Regions from separate parts of the Enterobacter chuandaensis genome, predicted to be linked through region 2. Evidence: predicted binding sites of a transcription regulator. Region 2 holds the regulator's gene; the other holds the start of a gene.
What was found. The regulator PurR, encoded in region 2, represses purine synthesis genes. The targets are predictions, from matches to a motif close to CANGCAAACGTTTGCNTG.

Region 1 (8,071 bases), 1.4 Mb from region 2:
CGGCAGCGCACGGTGAACAAACGTTCCCGCAGGCTGGCGCTGCTTGACCCGGTCGTGCATATGCCTAACCTGCGGGCGCTGTCGCGCGATCTGGCGAAAAACCCCTGGTCGGCGCTCTGTTTACTGCGCATTCCTGAGCTGGAGGTTCTGGGCCGTAACTATGGCGTGTTGCTGCGCATTCAGTACAAGCAGAAGCTGGCGCAGTGGATTAACGGTACGCTCCAGTCCAATGAGCAGGTCTATCACCTGACCGGGTATGACATGGCGGTTCGTCTTAACGCCGAGTCGCACCAGCAGCGGATTGAGACCCTCGACGAACATATCAAGCAGTTCCGCTTTGTCTGGGACGGGATGCCGCTGCAGCCGCAGGTGGGTGTGAGCTACTGCTATGTGCGTTCGCCGGTTAACCACCTCTATCTGGTGCTGGGTGAACTCGGGGTCGTTGCCGATCTGTCGCTCTCCTCTAACCATCCGGAAAATCTTCAGCAGCGCGGTGCCGTCCATCTGCAGCGCAGCCTGAAAGATAAAGTCGCGGTGATGAGCCGCCTGCAGCACGCGCTGGATAACGACGAATTTACGCTGTTAGTGCAGCCCGTTCGCGGCCTGCGCGGTGATGGTTATCACGAAGTGTTGCTGCGCATGCCTGATGCAAACGGGTTGTTGATCTCGCCTGAACAGTTCCTGCCCGTCGCCCAGGAGTTTGGCCTCTCTTCGCGGGTGGATTTGTGGGTGCTGGACCACACGCTGCGCTTCCTCGCGGCGCATCGCGAAAGGCTGCCCGGCCAGCGCTTTGCCATTAATCTGGCCCCTTCAACCGTGTGCCGGGTACAGTTCCCGCTTGAGGTGAGCCGCCTGCTGGCGAAATATGCCATTGAGCCGTGGCAGCTGATCTTTGAAGTCACGGAGTGCAGCACCTTCTGCAACGCGGAGCAGGCGCTACACACCCTCAGGCAGCTGCAGAAAACAGGGGTGCGTATTGCGATTGATGATTTTGGTACCGGGTATGCGAGTTATGCGCGACTGAAAAGCGTGGATGCCGATATTCTTAAGATCGACGGCAGCTTTATCCGCAATATCGTCAACAACAGCCTGGATTACCAGATCGTGGCGTCTATCTGTCACCTGGCGCGCATGAAGAAGATGCTGGTGGTGGCAGAATATGTGGAGACTGAAGAGATACGTAGCGCGGTTCACGCGCTGGGTATCGATTATGTCCAGGGCTACCTGATCGGCAGCCCGGTTGCGCTTGAGTCACTGCCGGAAGCAGAGGCGTCCACCGGGGACGCCTGAGCCCTTACGCGGCGACGTCCGCGCTCTCTTCTTCGATTTTGAGCATCCAGCCGGTGACCGCTTCCCAGTACTGCTGCTCTTTTTCCAGGTCCAGCAGCACCAGCGCGTTCTGGCTGAACCAGTCGTGCGGGAAGCTCAGCGTCCAGTGATGGTCGTCGGTTTTGAGCTTCAGCGTCGGCGGGGTGGTGGTAGCCTGGCGCTGGTTGTTCAGCAGCACGCCCAGGCGCAGCAGCTGAATTAACGGCAGGAACTGCTTTTTCTTGAACAGCGTGAAGCGCGGGAGATCGTCGAGCTTGATGGCTTTGCGGTGATAACGCACCAGGGTCGCCATCATGGTTTGCTGCTCCTGATTGAAGCCAGGCAGGTCGCTGTTTTGCAAAATATAGGCGGAATGGCGGTGCATGCCGCTGTGGTTGATGTTCAGCCCCACCTCGTGCAGCATCGCGGCCCACTTCAACAGCGCGGCAAGCTGCGGGTGCGCGAGCTTAGGATTTTGCTCCTCCCACTGCTCGTACATCTGCACTGTGGTTTCCAGCACGCGCTTCGCCTGTTCGCGGTCGATGTTGTACTGGTTGGCCAGGCTCTGCGCGGTGCGGCTGCGAATATCCTGATGGCGGAAGCGGCCTTCCATCTCATACAGCACGCCCTCACGCAGCGCGCCATCGGAAAGGCGCAACTCTTTGATCGCCAGCGCGTCAAACACGCCGCAGAGGATCGCCAGCCCCGGCACGAAGACCGCCTTACGCTCGTCGGAAAGCCCCGGCAGGCTTAAGGCGTCAAAACTTTTATGCTTCAGCACTTCTTCGGTCAGCAGGGTCAGGCGTTCAGGCGTGATAAAACCGTCTTTTTCACCCATCGCCAGCAGCACTTCATGCGCCGCCTTGATGGTGCCCGACGCGCCCAGCGCCACGTTCCAGCCCTGAATACGGTACTGCCAGGCCAGATTTTCCAGCTTCTGGACAGCCGCCATTTTCGCCCGCTGGAAGTTTTCGCGGGTGATGGTGCCGCCCGGGAAATACATCTGCGCGAAGCTGACGCAGCCCATACGACGGCTTTCCACCAGGCGCGGCTCAAAGTCTTCGCCGATCACCAGTTCCGTTGAGCCACCGCCAATATCGATAACCAGCTTGCGCCCTTTTTCCGGTTGGGTGTGCTCAACACCCATGAAAATCAAACGCGCTTCCTCGTTACCGGAGATGATCTCAATCGGGTAGGGGATCACTTTTTCGGCCCGCTTGAGGAACTCCGGCGCGTTCAGCGCCTGGCGCAGCGTGTGGGTGCCCACGATGCACACGCTGGAGGGCGAGAAGCCCTGCAGGCGTTCAGCAAACAGCGACAGGCAGTTTAACCCGCGCTCCATCGCCTCTTCGCTGAGCATGCTGCGTTCATCAAGCCCATCCGCCAGGTGGACGCGCTGCTTCAGACGACCGATGATCTGCAGCGCGCCATCCACCTCACGGGCGATGACCATGTGGAAACTGTTTGAGCCTAGATCGACCGCGGCGAATTCCTGCGGACGTGGGGTCTTATCATTTATCGGCATAGGTTAATCAGGTTGCTCGAGTGATTTGATATAGTCGTAAATCGCCAGTTGCGACCGCACTTTACGACGGTTGCCGCGCGGTACATAGCGGTTACTGAGTTCTTTGTCGATATAGCGAGCTTTCACCGTATCGCTGAACAGGATCTCGATAATGTCGAGGATACGCTGTTTCAGACGCGGATCCAGCAGCGGCGCTGCGACTTCAATTCGGTAGTCAATATTGCGCGTCATCCAGTCTGCCGAGGAGAGATAGACCTGTTTATCGCCAGCATTATCGAAAATATAGACCCGATCGTGTTCCAGGTAGCGGTCAACAATGCTGATGACGCGAATATTGTCGCTGATGCCTTCCAGTTCCGGAATGAGCGAGCACATGCCGCGGATCAACAGGTTAACCGGCACGCCGGAGCTGGACGCCGCGTACAGCCTGTCCACCAGCCCTTTGTCGACCAGATTGTTGAGCTTCAGCGTGATGCCGGACGATAGCCCTTTCTGGGCATTGGCAATCTCTTTGTCGATCATATCGTACAGCAGGCGGCGCGAGTTCTGCGGCGAGACCAGCAGATAGTCGAAGCTCACCGGACGGTACGGGTTTTCGATAAAGTTAAAGACCCGGCGCACCTCGTTGGTGATGCGGGCGTCAGCGGTTAAGAGCGAGTAATCGGTGTAAATCCGCGCGGTTTTTTCGTTAAAGTTCCCGGTACCAATGTGGGCATAGCGCACCACGTCATCGCCCTCTTTACGGGAGATCAGGAACAGCTTGGCGTGAATTTTCAGCCCCGGCGCGGAGAAGATCACGTGCACGCCCGCTTCCGTCAGACGGCGCGCCCAGTGAATGTTGGCCTCTTCGTCGAAGCGCGCCTGCAGCTCAACCACCACGGTGACTTTTTTGCCGTTGTGCGCGGCATGGATCATCGCATCGATGATGCGGGAATCTTTCGCCACGCGGTAGATGTTGATTTTGATCGCCAGCACGTTCGGGTCGAACGAGGCCTGACGCAGCAGTTCCAGCACGTGTTCAAAGGTGTGGTAGGGGTAGTAGAGCAGCACGTCGCGCTCGCGGATGGCGTCGAATCCGTTGCGGAACTTGTCGAACCAGATATGACGCAGACGCGGCAGCGGCTTGTTCACCAGATTGGCTTTGCCGACGTTCGGGAAGCCAATAAAGTCTTTAAAGTTGTGATAACGGCCACCCGGCACGATGGAGTCATAGCGCGAAATGGTCAGCTTCTCGCGCAGCATCTCCACCATGGCGTCCGGCATGTCGCGCTGATAGACAAAGCGCACCGGCTCGGCCGTCAGGCGCTGTTTCAGGCTGGAGGACATCAGCTCCATCAGGCTGGCTTCCATCTCGTGCACCAGGTCATATTCGGCGTCACGGGTCATCTTCATCGAGTAGGCGTTTAACGCATCGTAATCGAAGAAGCCTTTGAAGATATCGTCCAGACAGTAGCGCAGGATGTTATCCAGCAGGATCATCGGCTTGCGTCTGCGCGGGGTTTCCGGCGGCAGGTTCACAAAACGCGGCACCTTGTCGGACGGGATCTCCAGCAGCGCGTAACGGATGGATTCACCGCGAATAATTTCCACCGCCAGATAGGTGTAGTCATCCTTCAGGAACTGTACCAGATCGGTTTCGCGGTTGATGAGAATCGGGGTAATGTGCTGGCGCAGGTACTGTTTAAAGTAGTGGCGCAGCCAGTTTTGTTGGTTAACGGAAAGCTGACGTTCGTTAATCAGGAAGATTTGATTGCGCGCCATCTCCAGCAGCAGTTCGTTATACAGGCCGTCAAATTCCTGATCGGCTTTCAACACGCGGGACTGGATTTTGCCCAGCAGATGCCGCGAGTGAGAGTTTAAGCCCTGTTCTTCGCTGATGATGATCCGTCTTTTCAGCTCGGCAAAGCGAACCTTGTAGAACTCATCCAGGTTGTTGGAATAAATGCCTAAAAAACGCATGCGTTCGATCAGCGGGTTACTTTTGTCTGCCGCTTCCTGGAGTACACGTTCGTTAAATGCTAACCAGCTTAGCTCTTTCTCGATATATAACTTTTCCTGACCCATTACAGCTCACACTCCAGTTCAATCACAGGACGTGGTAAATCCGTCTCGTCCTTATTATGGCGAGCATTTCCACGATATGTCCAACAGTGCCAGAAAAGTATGACAGTTATTTTTTTTGTTGGGGAATTTAGCAGGTTGGGGGAGGGAATATCGGGTAAGCGCAGCGCCACCCGATATAGCAAACTACTCTTCGGCAGCATAACCCTGCGGGGGTAACTTCACACCGTCCAGCCAGGCTGCACCGTCGCGCATCGCCAGACGCCCGTCAACAAACCAACTTACCACCAGCGGGTAAATGGCGTGTTCCTGGGTCTGCACGCGTTCGGTCACGTCGTCTTCGTTGTCGCCGTCAAAGACCGGCACTTTCGCCTGCAGGATCACCGGACCACCGTCCAGCTCGTCGGTCACGAAGTGGACAGAGGTACCGTGCTCCTCGTCGCCGTTTTCCAGCACCTGACGATGGGTATGCAGGCCGGGATATTTTGGCAGCAGAGAAGGGTGAATATTCAGCAGTCGACCGGCGTAGTGTTCGACGAAGGCCGGGCTGAGGATTCGCATATAGCCCGCCAGCACCACCACGTCCGGCGCGTAGGCGTCAATCTCCTGCACCAGCTCGCGGTCAAAGGCCTCACGCCCGGCGAACTGGCTGGCTTCCAGCGCGTGCGCCGGAATGTTCGCTTCCCGCGCGCGCTCAAGGCCGAACGCGTCGGCCTTGTTGCTGAAAACTGCCCGAATGGTGCCATTAATTTTCTTCTGTTTGCAGGCGTCTATGATGGCCTGCAAATTGCTTCCGTTGCCGGAAATGAGCACCACGATGTTTTTCATTCAATGACCACACGCTGTTCGGAGTCGGAAGCTTTAATCGTACCGATTTTCCACGCGTTTTCACCTTTCTCGGTCAGCAGTTTAACCGCTTTATCCGCTTCGCTTGCCGGCAGGGCGATAACCATGCCCACGCCGCAGTTAAAGGTGCGGTACATTTCGTGAGAGCTCACGTTGCCTGCGGTCTGCAGCCAGTTGAAGACGGCTGGCCACTGCCATGAGGATTCGTCGATCACCGCCTGGGTGTTGTCCGGCAGAACGCGCGGAATGTTTTCCCAGAAGCCGCCGCCGGTCAGGTGAGCGATAGCGTGAACGTCAACGTTCTCGATCAACTCCAGCACGTTTTTCACGTAGATGCGGGTTGGGGCCAGCAGGTGGTCGGCCAGCGGCTTGCCGTCCAGCTCGGTGGTCAGCGGGTCACAGCCGCTCACGTCGAGGATTTTACGCACCAGAGAGTAGCCGTTAGAGTGCGGGCCGCTGGAGGCCAGGGCGATCAGCACATCGCCATCGGCCACTTTGCTGCCGTCGATAATTTCTGATTTTTCTACTACGCCGACGCAGAAGCCCGCGACGTCATAATCTTCGCCGTGGTACATGCCCGGCATTTCCGCGGTTTCGCCGCCCACCAGCGCACAGCCGGACTGCAGACAGCCTTCGGCGATACCGTTAATGACGCTGGCTGCGGTATCCACATCCAGTTTGCCGGTCGCGTAGTAATCGAGGAAGAACAGCGGCTCTGCGCCCTGAACCACCAGGTCATTCACACACATCGCGACCAGGTCGATACCGATCGTGTCGTGACGTTTTAAATCCATCGCCAGGCGCAGCTTGGTGCCTACACCGTCAGTACCCGAGACCAGAACAGGTTCACGATATTTTTGCGGCAGCGCGCACAGTGCGCCGAAGCCACCCAGACCACCCATCACTTCCGGGCGGCGGGTTTTCTTCACCACACCTTTGATTCGGTCAACCAGCGCATTACCTGCGTCAATATCAACACCGGCATCTTTGTAGCTGAGAGAAGTTTTGTTGGTCACGGCTTAAATCCCCACGCGATTGCATAGCTAGTAAGAAAAATCGGCGCAATTCTAACAGTCCAGGCAAACGTTTGCGAGCCTATTCTCGGCGCGGGGATCTTTTTTTCTTCGGGATCTGTAAATGCAGCCAAACTTGACTCCGTTCACGAAAATGAAACCGGTTTCGGTGATCTGCTTGCAACGAATATCCTCTTTGCACATCATCGAACTGAAACCGGTTTCTGTAATTGTTTTTGCAGAAAATAACGCAGAATGAGGGAAAGCGAATGTCAGGATTCAAAGCAGGTTTTCTGTGGGGTGGCGCCGTTGCGGCACACCAGCTTGAGGGCGGCTGGAAAGAGGGTGGCAAGGGTGTGAGCGTGGCCGATGTCATGACCGCGGGCGCGCACGGCGTGCCGCGTGAAATCACTAACGGCGTGCTGGAGGGGAAAAATTACCCTAACCATGAGGCCATCGACTTCTACCACCGCTATAAAGAAGACATCAAACTCTTTGCCGAGATGGGGTTCAAATGCTTCCGTACCTCCATCGCCTGGACGCGTATCTTCCCGCAAGGCGACGAGCTTGAGCCGAACGAGGCGGGCCTGAAATTCTATGACGATCTGTTCGACGAATGTCTGAAGTACGGTATCGAACCGGTTATTACGCTTTCCCACTTTGAGATGCCGTTCCACCTGGTCACGGAATACGGCGGCTGGCGCAACCGTAAGCTGATCGACTTCTTTGTGCGCTTTGCGAAGGTCGTTTTTGAGCGCTACCAGCATAAAGTGAAGTACTGGATGACCTTTAACGAGATCAACAACCAGGCCAACTTCCACGAAGACTTTGCGCCGTTTACCAACTCCGGGTTGAAGTACGCGCCGGGTGAAGACCGCGAGCCGGTGATGTTCCAGGCGGCGCACTACGAGCTGGTGGCCAGCGCCCTGGCGGTGAAGGCGGGGCGTGAGATTAACCCGTCGCTGCAGATCGGCTGCATGATTGCCATGTGTCCTATCTACCCGCTGACCTGCGCGCCGGACGACATGATGATGGCGATGAATGCTATGCACCGTCGCTACTGGTTTACCGACGTGCACGTGCGCGGCAAATATCCGCAGCATCTGCTCAACTACTTCGAGCGTCGCGGCTTCGCGCTGGATATCACCGAAGAAGATAAAGCCGCGCTGAAGCAGGGCTGCGTGGATTACATCGGCTTCAGCTACTATATGTCTTTCGCCACCAAAGCGACGGCGGACAACCCGCAGTTGGATTACGACGAGAGCAAGAGCCTGGTCTCCAACCCTTACGTGCAGAAATCCGACTGGGGCTGGCAGAT
Region 2 (8,071 bases):
CAAACCCGGCCAGCCAGAAGCCCTGACGGACCTGATGGGCAATGCGTTCGCGTCGCCCGGAGCCATTGAGCTGAGCGATAACCGGCGTGAGTGCGAGCAGCAGACCATGGCCGAACAGGATGGCTGGAAGCCAGATTGACGTGCCGATGGCAACGGCCGCCATATCGGTGGCGCTGTAGCCACCCGCCATTACCGTATCCACAAATCCCATTGCGGTCTGGGCCACTTGCGCGACGATCACTGGTATTGCCAGTGCCAATAGCTGGCGCGCTTCATTCATGTACTTCTGCACGTGAACACCTTTATTTTGTAGTTATTTGAGAGACTAAAAAAGCCGCCGTAACTGGCAGCAAGAAGAAAATGCAGGGGGGTGCCAGCTATTGTAGCGGGCTTTAGCTATTTATCTAGTGAAAAAATCGCCAGAAAATGCGCTCCGCTGGCAACCTGTTTTTCCAACTGATATTGTGGTGGGATTAAACGGTGTCATCACCGTCCGGAAAAAACAGGAGTTGTAAGCATGTTTACTGGTATTGTGCAGGGCACCGCCAAAGTGGTGTCCATTGATGAAAAACCTAATTTCCGTACTCACGTGGTTGAGCTGCCGGAATATATGCTCGATGGCATCGAAACCGGCGCCTCAATTGCCCATAACGGCTGCTGCCTGACGGTAACCGAAATTAATGGCAACCAGATTAGCTTTGATTTAATGAAAGAGACCCTGCGCATCACTAACCTGGGCGAGCTGGTGGTCGGGGATACCGTCAACGTTGAGCGCGCGGCGAAGTTCAGCGACGAGATTGGCGGCCATCTGATGTCCGGGCACATTATGACCACCGCCGAAGTGGCGAAAATCGTCACCTCGGAAAATAACCGCCAAATCTGGTTTAAAGTGCAGGATCCGGCATTAATGAAATACATCCTCTACAAAGGATTTATTGGCATTGACGGGATTAGCCTGACGGTGGGAGAAGTGACCCCGACGCGTTTTTGCGTGCATTTAATTCCCGAAACGCTGCAGCGCACCACGCTGGGGACGAAAAAACTGGGACATCGCGTGAATATCGAAATCGATCCGCAAACCCAGGCGGTCGTTGATACCGTTGAGCGCGTGCTGGCGGCCAAAGAGGCGGCAATAATTAAAGCCACAGAAGAAGAATAAAAAAATAACCCCGGTTAGCCGGGGTTATTTTTTAGCGGGCGACACGTAATCCGTGTTCAATCCCACGGCTAAAAACAACCTGCCAGAGCTGAATATCGCGCGCGCGAAACGCCCCCGCGCAGGCATTCAGATAATAGCTAAACATCCGCTTGAATCGTTCAGAATAGTTGTCGGCAATGTCAGGCCAGGCTTCCTGAAAACGTGCATGCCACGCCATTAACGTTGTGTCGTAATCCGCGCCGAAGTTATGCCAGTCTTCCATCACGAAATGGGGTTCGCTGGCGTTGGCAATCTGGCGTACGGACGGTAAACAGCCATTCGGAAAGATGTATTTGTTGATCCACGGGTCAACGTTATTGTCGGTCCGCTTAGAGCCGATGGTGTGCAGCAGGAAGATGCCGTCTGGTTTCAGATTACGGTCCACCACCTCGAAATAGGTGTCGTAGTTTTTCGGCCCGACGTGCTCGAACATGCCGACGGAAACGATGCGGTCAAACTGTTCGTTCAGGTCACGGTAATCCTGCAGGCGGATATCCACATCCAGCCCCCGGCAGCGCTCCTGCGCCATTTTTTGTTGCTCGGCGGAGATCGTGACGCCGACCACGCTGACGCCGTAGTGCTTCGACATAAAATACGCCAGCCCGCCCCAGCCGCAGCCGATATCCAGCACGCGCATACCGGGCTGCAGCTGCAGTTTCTCGCTGATCAGGCGCAGTTTGGCCTGCTGAGCCTCTTCAAGCGTCGACGCCTCTTTCCAGTAAGCGCAGGAGTATTGCATGAAAGGGTCCAGCATGCGACTGAACAGATCGTTGCCAAGATCGTAATGCTCTTTGCCGACGATCCAGGCACGTTTTTTACTTTGCAGGTTAAATAGTCGGGCAGAGGCGACACGCAGGGTGTCTTTGAGATTTCGAGGGAGTTGTTTTTCCAGACCGGCACGCAGCACGCTGGCGAAAAAGATATCCAGCCGCTCGCACTCCCACCAGCCGTCCATATAGCTTTCTCCCAGGCCTAACGACCCCTCGCGCAATACGCGTTTAAAAAAGTCGGGATGTTTAACCTGAGGATCGGATGGGGATGATCCGTTGATAGTGATGCCTGCTCGACCTAACAGTTCACTGACGATCCGGGACCAGTTATCGTCCGGAACGCTGACTTCTTCTATACACGATGAACTCATAGCTTCTCCATCACCCTACTGTGATCAGAACCTTAAAACAGCGTAGACGCTTTTTTTGGTTTGTGAGAAATCTCACGGTAAACACCGCGAGGCTAGTATCCGACGTAGAACAGAGGAAGGGAGATAACCCTTGCCGAAATGCCTTCCATGGTAAAACGGGAGCACTCCGGCTCCCGTTAACACTTAATATTTATCGTATTTAATCGAACCAAATTTAGTATAGGCCTCAAAATTTGGTGATTCAATAGAAAATTCTTAGCAACCTAATCACTGAAAATTAACATAGTTTCTGGCGCGATTAGGCATGCGAGGTTTTCACCTGCGTGCTCTCATCCTGTACGCGCTGTGCGGAGGCCTGCATGCGATAACCCAACGCCGCCAGCGCGACGGTAACCAGCATCACGCTGGTTGTTGTCAGCAGCGGCGTGGCAATCAGCGCGGAGACCACCAGGCTTGCCAGGAAGCACAGTCCCAGTTGAAGGGTGTTCTGCAGCGCAGCCGCGCGGCCTGTCGCCTGCGGGAACGGACGCAGCGCCTGCGCCACAACGATAGGGTAGATCGCCCCGTTCGCGATGGCCATCACGCAGAATGGAATCAATATTTCGGCCAGACCTGCGCCCGGAATAAATCCAACGGCCCAGGTGCCGATGACGCTCAGCGCATAGAGCACCAGCAGCCACGGCAGCATCTGCTGACCTTCCCATTTTTGCAGTGCCGCGCGACAGCCGTAACCGCCTACCAGGAACGCGATGGTCTGCGGAACGTAGCTCAGGCCAATGGCCGCCGGGCTGTAGCCCATATCGTGCAGAATAAAGGGCGAACCTGTGAGCCACGCGAAGAAGCTCGCCGAGCAGGCGGCATAGATCAGAACGTTGCCGCGATACGCCTTAGCGCTCAGCAGGGAGGTAAAGGTAATCGGCTTCGCGTCAGCATGCGCCTCTTTTTTATGCGCTGGCTTGAGGGCGAACGCAGGCAGCATCAGCACCAGCGTGATGGCAAACAGCGTGGCAAAGATAGCCTGCCAGTCAAAGTGCGCGAGGATCCAGCTGCCCAGCAGCGGGGCGAGGGCAGGAGAGAGACCCACCAGCGGCATAATGGTGGCGAAAATACGGTTTGTGCGGTTCGCCGGGTAGTAGTCGGTGACCAGCGCCTGCCAGGTCACGGCAGCGGCACAGACGCCGACCGCCTGAACAAACCGCAGCACCAGCAGCCAGGTGGCATCGCGTACCCATAACATTCCCAGACAGCCAACGGCAAAAATAGCCAGCCCCAGCAGCAATACCGGTTTACGACCAAAGCGATCCGAGAGCGGTCCCCAGAGCAGCTGTGCGAAAGCAAAACCGGCGAGGAACAAACTCAAGCTGGCGCTGATGGCGGCAGCAGGGGTTTGCAAATCTTCCTGCATGGCGGCGAAGGCTGGCAGGTACATATCGGTGGCCAAAAAGCCCAGCACGCTTAAGCCGCCGAGCCAGACTAAAAAACCTTTCCTGGGTTGCACTGTTTTATTCTCCTGAGGAGGCAGGTATACATTGGCGCTGAGTGTAGGGAGTGCAAAGCCGCTTGTGAAACGCTAATATTTGGCGGGTGAATTCAAATTTTTTGCAGGCAGAAAATGTGGTCAGATTATTCTCTTGAAGTGGTCGATGCTGTCGCGCGTAACGGCAGCTTTAGCGCTGCGGCGCAGGAGTTGCACCGCGTCCCTTCGGCTATCAGCTATACGGTACGTCAGCTTGAAGAATGGCTGGCGGTTCCGCTGTTTGAACGGCGGCATCGTGATGTGGAATTAACGCCCGCAGGCGCGTGGTTTTTAAAGGAAGGGCGTTCTGTTATCAAAAAAATGCAGATCACCCGCGAGCAGTGTCAGCAGATCGCGAACGGCTGGCGGGGACACCTTTCCATTGCGGTGGATAACATCGTTAAGCCCGAGCGCACCCGGCAGATGATTGTCGATTTTTATCGGCATTTTTCTGACGTCGAGCTGCGGGTCTCGCAGGAGGTGTTCAACGGCGTCTGGGATGCGCTGGCGGACGGCAGGGTAGAGATGGCGATTGGCGCGACCCAGGCGATCCCCGTCGGGGGACGTTACGCCTTTCGCGATATGGGGATGCTGAGCTGGAAATGCGTGGTGGCGAGCGATCATCCCCTGGCGGCGACGGAAGGGCCGCTGAGCGACGATACGCTGCGCAGCTGGCCGTCGCTGGTGCTGGAGGATACCTCCCGTTCACTGCCGAAGCGAATTACCTGGCTGCTGGACAACCAGCGGCGGGTTGTCGCCCCTGACTGGGGATCGTCGGCGACGTGCCTCAGTGCCGGACTCTGCGTAGGCATGGTGCCCGCCCATTTTGCGCGTCCGCGAATCGACACCGGAGAGTGGGTAGAGCTAACGCTGGAGAACCCGTTCCCGGATGCGGCCTGCTGTCTCACCTGGCAACAAAATGATGTCTCGCCCGCCATGGCCTGGCTGCTGGATTATCTGGGTGACAGCGAAACGCTTAACCGGGAGTGGCTGCGGGAGCCAGACTGACTGGCTCCGCAATGAGATTAACGACGATAGTCGCGGAACGGGCCATCCGCAACGGAACGGCGTTCGATGAGGCGAGGGTGAACTTCAATGGACTGCGACTCTTCACGCTTGTTGACGATCCTGTCCAGCAGCATATTGAAGGCCGTTTCACCCAGCGAATCTTTCGGCTGGTGAATGGTGGTCAGCGCTGGCGTGAAGAAGCGCGCGTTGCGCACGTTGTCATAGCCGATCACGGAGATGTCCTGCGGGACGCGCAGGCCAAGCTCGTCGGCGGCGCAGAGTGCACCCATGGCCATGATGTCGCCCCCGCAGAAAACGGCGGTCGGGCGGTGCTGCTGGGAGACGATCTGCTGCATCGCGCGGTAGCCTGATTCCGGCTCGAAGTCACCCTGCACGATCCAGTTTTCCGGCACGGTAATCAGCGCTTCTTCCATCGCTTTCATAAAGCCGGCCAGGCGGCCCGCGCCGGTGTTGCGTTCCAGCGGACCCGGGATCACGCCAATCTCGCGGTGGCCGCGTTCGATCAGATAACGGCCCGCCATGTAACCGCCTTCGAAGGCGTTATCGATGACGGAGTCGGTGAAGTCGGCGCGCGCTTCGCCCCAGTCCATCACCACCATAGGGATATGGCGATACTCTTCCAGCATCAACAGCACGGATTCCGGGTACTCGGAGCACATTACCAGCAGGCCATCCACGCGCTTTTGCGCCATCATCGATAGATAGGCACGCTGTTTTTCAATGCTGTTCCACGCGTTGCCCAGAATCAGGGTATAGCCTTTCTGGAAGCAGTTTTTCTCTACCGCTTCAATGATCTCGGCAAAATAGGCCGCTTCGCTGCTGGTCGCCAGCAGACCAATAGACTTGGTGTGATTAACCTTGAGGCTACGCGCAACCGCACTCGGTGAGTAGTGCAGTTCTTTGATCGCTGCCCAGACGGCGTTGCGCGTCTCTTCCGCCACAAAGCGGGTTTTGTTAATTACATGTGATACGGTTGTAGTGGAAACGTTTGCGCGTTTTGCTACGTCTTTAATTGTTGCCATTAAATGTCACTCCAGACCATATCCTAAACTCCTGAAAAACTTGAAGGTAAACGTTTGCCTTCTCTCACCCTTATCGCGCAATTTTGGATTGCGGTACGCCAGGAAAACGACACGGGACGTCAGGAGGGGGTCAATGGCCGGTACGCTAATAAATTTAGCGTGGAATTTTGGCCTATCTTGATGAAAAGGGGAAGAGCTAAAGTGTTTATCAGCTTAAATCCAGGAAGATTTTTGAGCTAAACTATGCAAAAATGAGCAAGCTCACTTTTCGTGGGGGGATTAAAAGGAAAAAAATTGATGAGTTCCGATCTGAAGTTTTCGCTGTTCACCACCGTTATTGTGCTGGCTCTGATTGTCGCGGCTGGCCTGACGGCTGCGCTGCACTGATTTACGCGGGGGGAGAGCCTTCTCCCTCCCGATCGCCTGATTGTTACTTCTCTGGCAAAAATCTTTTGCCATTTTGTTAACTTCTCATTTTTTGTGATTGATGTCATGCTTTCCGCTTCTTTGTTCTGTGTCACCACATGACACGGCATCCGGAGTTGACGCATGAAAATCAATTTTCCCCTGCTGGCCCTGGCGATTGGCGCTTTTGGGATTGGCACCACTGAATTCTCCCCGATGGGGTTACTGCCTGTTATCGCCCGGGGCGTGGACGTCTCGATCCCGGCCGCCGGGATGTTAATCAGCGCCTACGCCATCGGCGTGATGGTGGGCGCGCCGCTGATGACGCTTCTGCTTTCGCACCGCGCGCGCCGCAATGCGCTGATTTTCCTGATGGCGATTTTTACCCTGGGCAACGTGCTTTCGGCCATTTCGCCGGACTACACCACCCTGATGCTGTCGCGCATTCTGACCAGCCTTAACCACGGCGCGTTCTTCGGGCTGGGGTCGGTCGTGGCCGCAAGCGTGGTGCCAAAACACAAGCAGGCAAGCGCCGTGGCGACCATGTTTATGGGGCTGACGATTGCCAACATCGGCGGCGTACCGGCGGCCACCTGGCTGGGCGAAGCGATTGGCTGGCGGATGTCCTTCCTGGCGACAGCCGGGCTGGGCGTGGTTGCGATGGTGGCGTTGTTCTTCTCTCTGCCGAAAGGCAGCGCCGGCGAACGTCCGGAAGTGCGTAAAGAGCTGGCGGTCCTGATGCGTCCGCAGGTGCTCTCCGCGCTGCTCACCACGGTGCTGGGGGCAGGGGCGATGTTTACCCTCTACACCTATATTTCACCGGTGCTGCACGATATCACCCACGCAACGCCTCTCTTCGTTACCGCGATGCTGGTGCTGATTGGCGTCGGCTTCTCGATTGGCAACTATCTCGGCGGGAAATTTGCCGACCGTTCCGTGAGCGGGACGCTGAAAGGCTTTTTAACCCTGCTGATTGTCATCATGATTGCGATTCCGTGGCTGGCGCGTAATGAATTCGGCGCGGCGATTGCGATGGTCGTCTGGGGCGCAGCTACCTTCGCCGTGGTTCCACCGCTGCAGATGCGTGTGATGCGCGTCGCCCATGAGGCGCCTGGGCTCTCGTCTTCCGTGAATATCGGGGCGTTCAATCTCGGCAATGCGTTGGGCGCTGCCGCCGGGGGAGCCGTGATTTCAGGTGGTCTGGGATACAGTTTTGTGCCGGTGATGGGGGCGATTATTGCCGCGCTCGGCCTGCTGCTGGTGATGATGTCCGGTCGTAAACAGCCAGAAGCGGTTTGCACGGCTGAATAAGCAAAAACGCAGAAGGGCGAACCCTTCTGCGTGTCTCTTACGCGGCGAAATTCTTCGCCACAAACTCCCAGTTTACCAGTGCCCAGAAGTGCTCCAGGTAGTTCGGGCGCGCGTTGCGGTAATCAATGTAGTAAGCGTGTTCCCATACGTCCACGGTCATCAGCGGCGTAGCGCTGGTGGTCAGCGGGGTGCCTGCGTTAGAGGTGGATACGATAGCCAGTTTGCCATCTGCCTCTTTGACCAGCCACGTCCAGCCAGAACCGAAGTTCTTGACGGCTGCATCGGTAAACTTCGCTTTAAACTCCGCAAAGCTGCCAAATGCAGCGTTGATGGCGGTTGCCAGTTCACCGGCAGGTTCGCCACCGGCGTTTGGTGCCAGGCAGTGCCAGTAGAAGGTGTGGTTCCACACCTGAGCGGCGTTGTTAAAGACACCACCCTCTGAACTGCGG

Region 1: a site for PurR is predicted at 6,817-6,834, ahead of purM (phosphoribosylformylglycinamidine cyclo-ligase). Genes of this name have one in related genera too.

What each region holds. Positions count from the first base shown of each region.
Region 1 covers NZ_CP097173.1:3,446,844-3,454,914, reverse strand. The annotation lists gene MX657_RS16660 (EAL domain-containing protein) at 1-1,290, shown strand, start outside; gene ppx (exopolyphosphatase) at 1,295-2,833, opposite strand; gene ppk1 (polyphosphate kinase 1) at 2,837-4,897, opposite strand; gene purN (phosphoribosylglycinamide formyltransferase) at 5,081-5,722, opposite strand; gene purM (phosphoribosylformylglycinamidine cyclo-ligase) at 5,719-6,756, opposite strand; gene MX657_RS16635 (6-phospho-beta-glucosidase) at 7,023-8,071, shown strand, end outside.
Region 2 covers NZ_CP097173.1:2,081,696-2,089,766, forward strand. The annotation lists gene mdtK (MdtK family multidrug efflux MATE transporter) at 1-292, opposite strand, end outside; gene MX657_RS10180 (riboflavin synthase subunit alpha) at 518-1,159, shown strand; gene cfa (cyclopropane fatty acyl phospholipid synthase) at 1,191-2,339, opposite strand; gene punC (purine nucleoside transporter PunC) at 2,638-3,837, opposite strand; gene punR (DNA-binding transcriptional activator PunR) at 3,952-4,863, shown strand; gene purR (HTH-type transcriptional repressor PurR) at 4,881-5,906, opposite strand; gene MX657_RS10205 (YnhF family membrane protein) at 6,204-6,293, shown strand; gene MX657_RS10210 (MFS transporter) at 6,456-7,622, shown strand; gene sodB (superoxide dismutase [Fe]) at 7,660-8,071, opposite strand, start outside.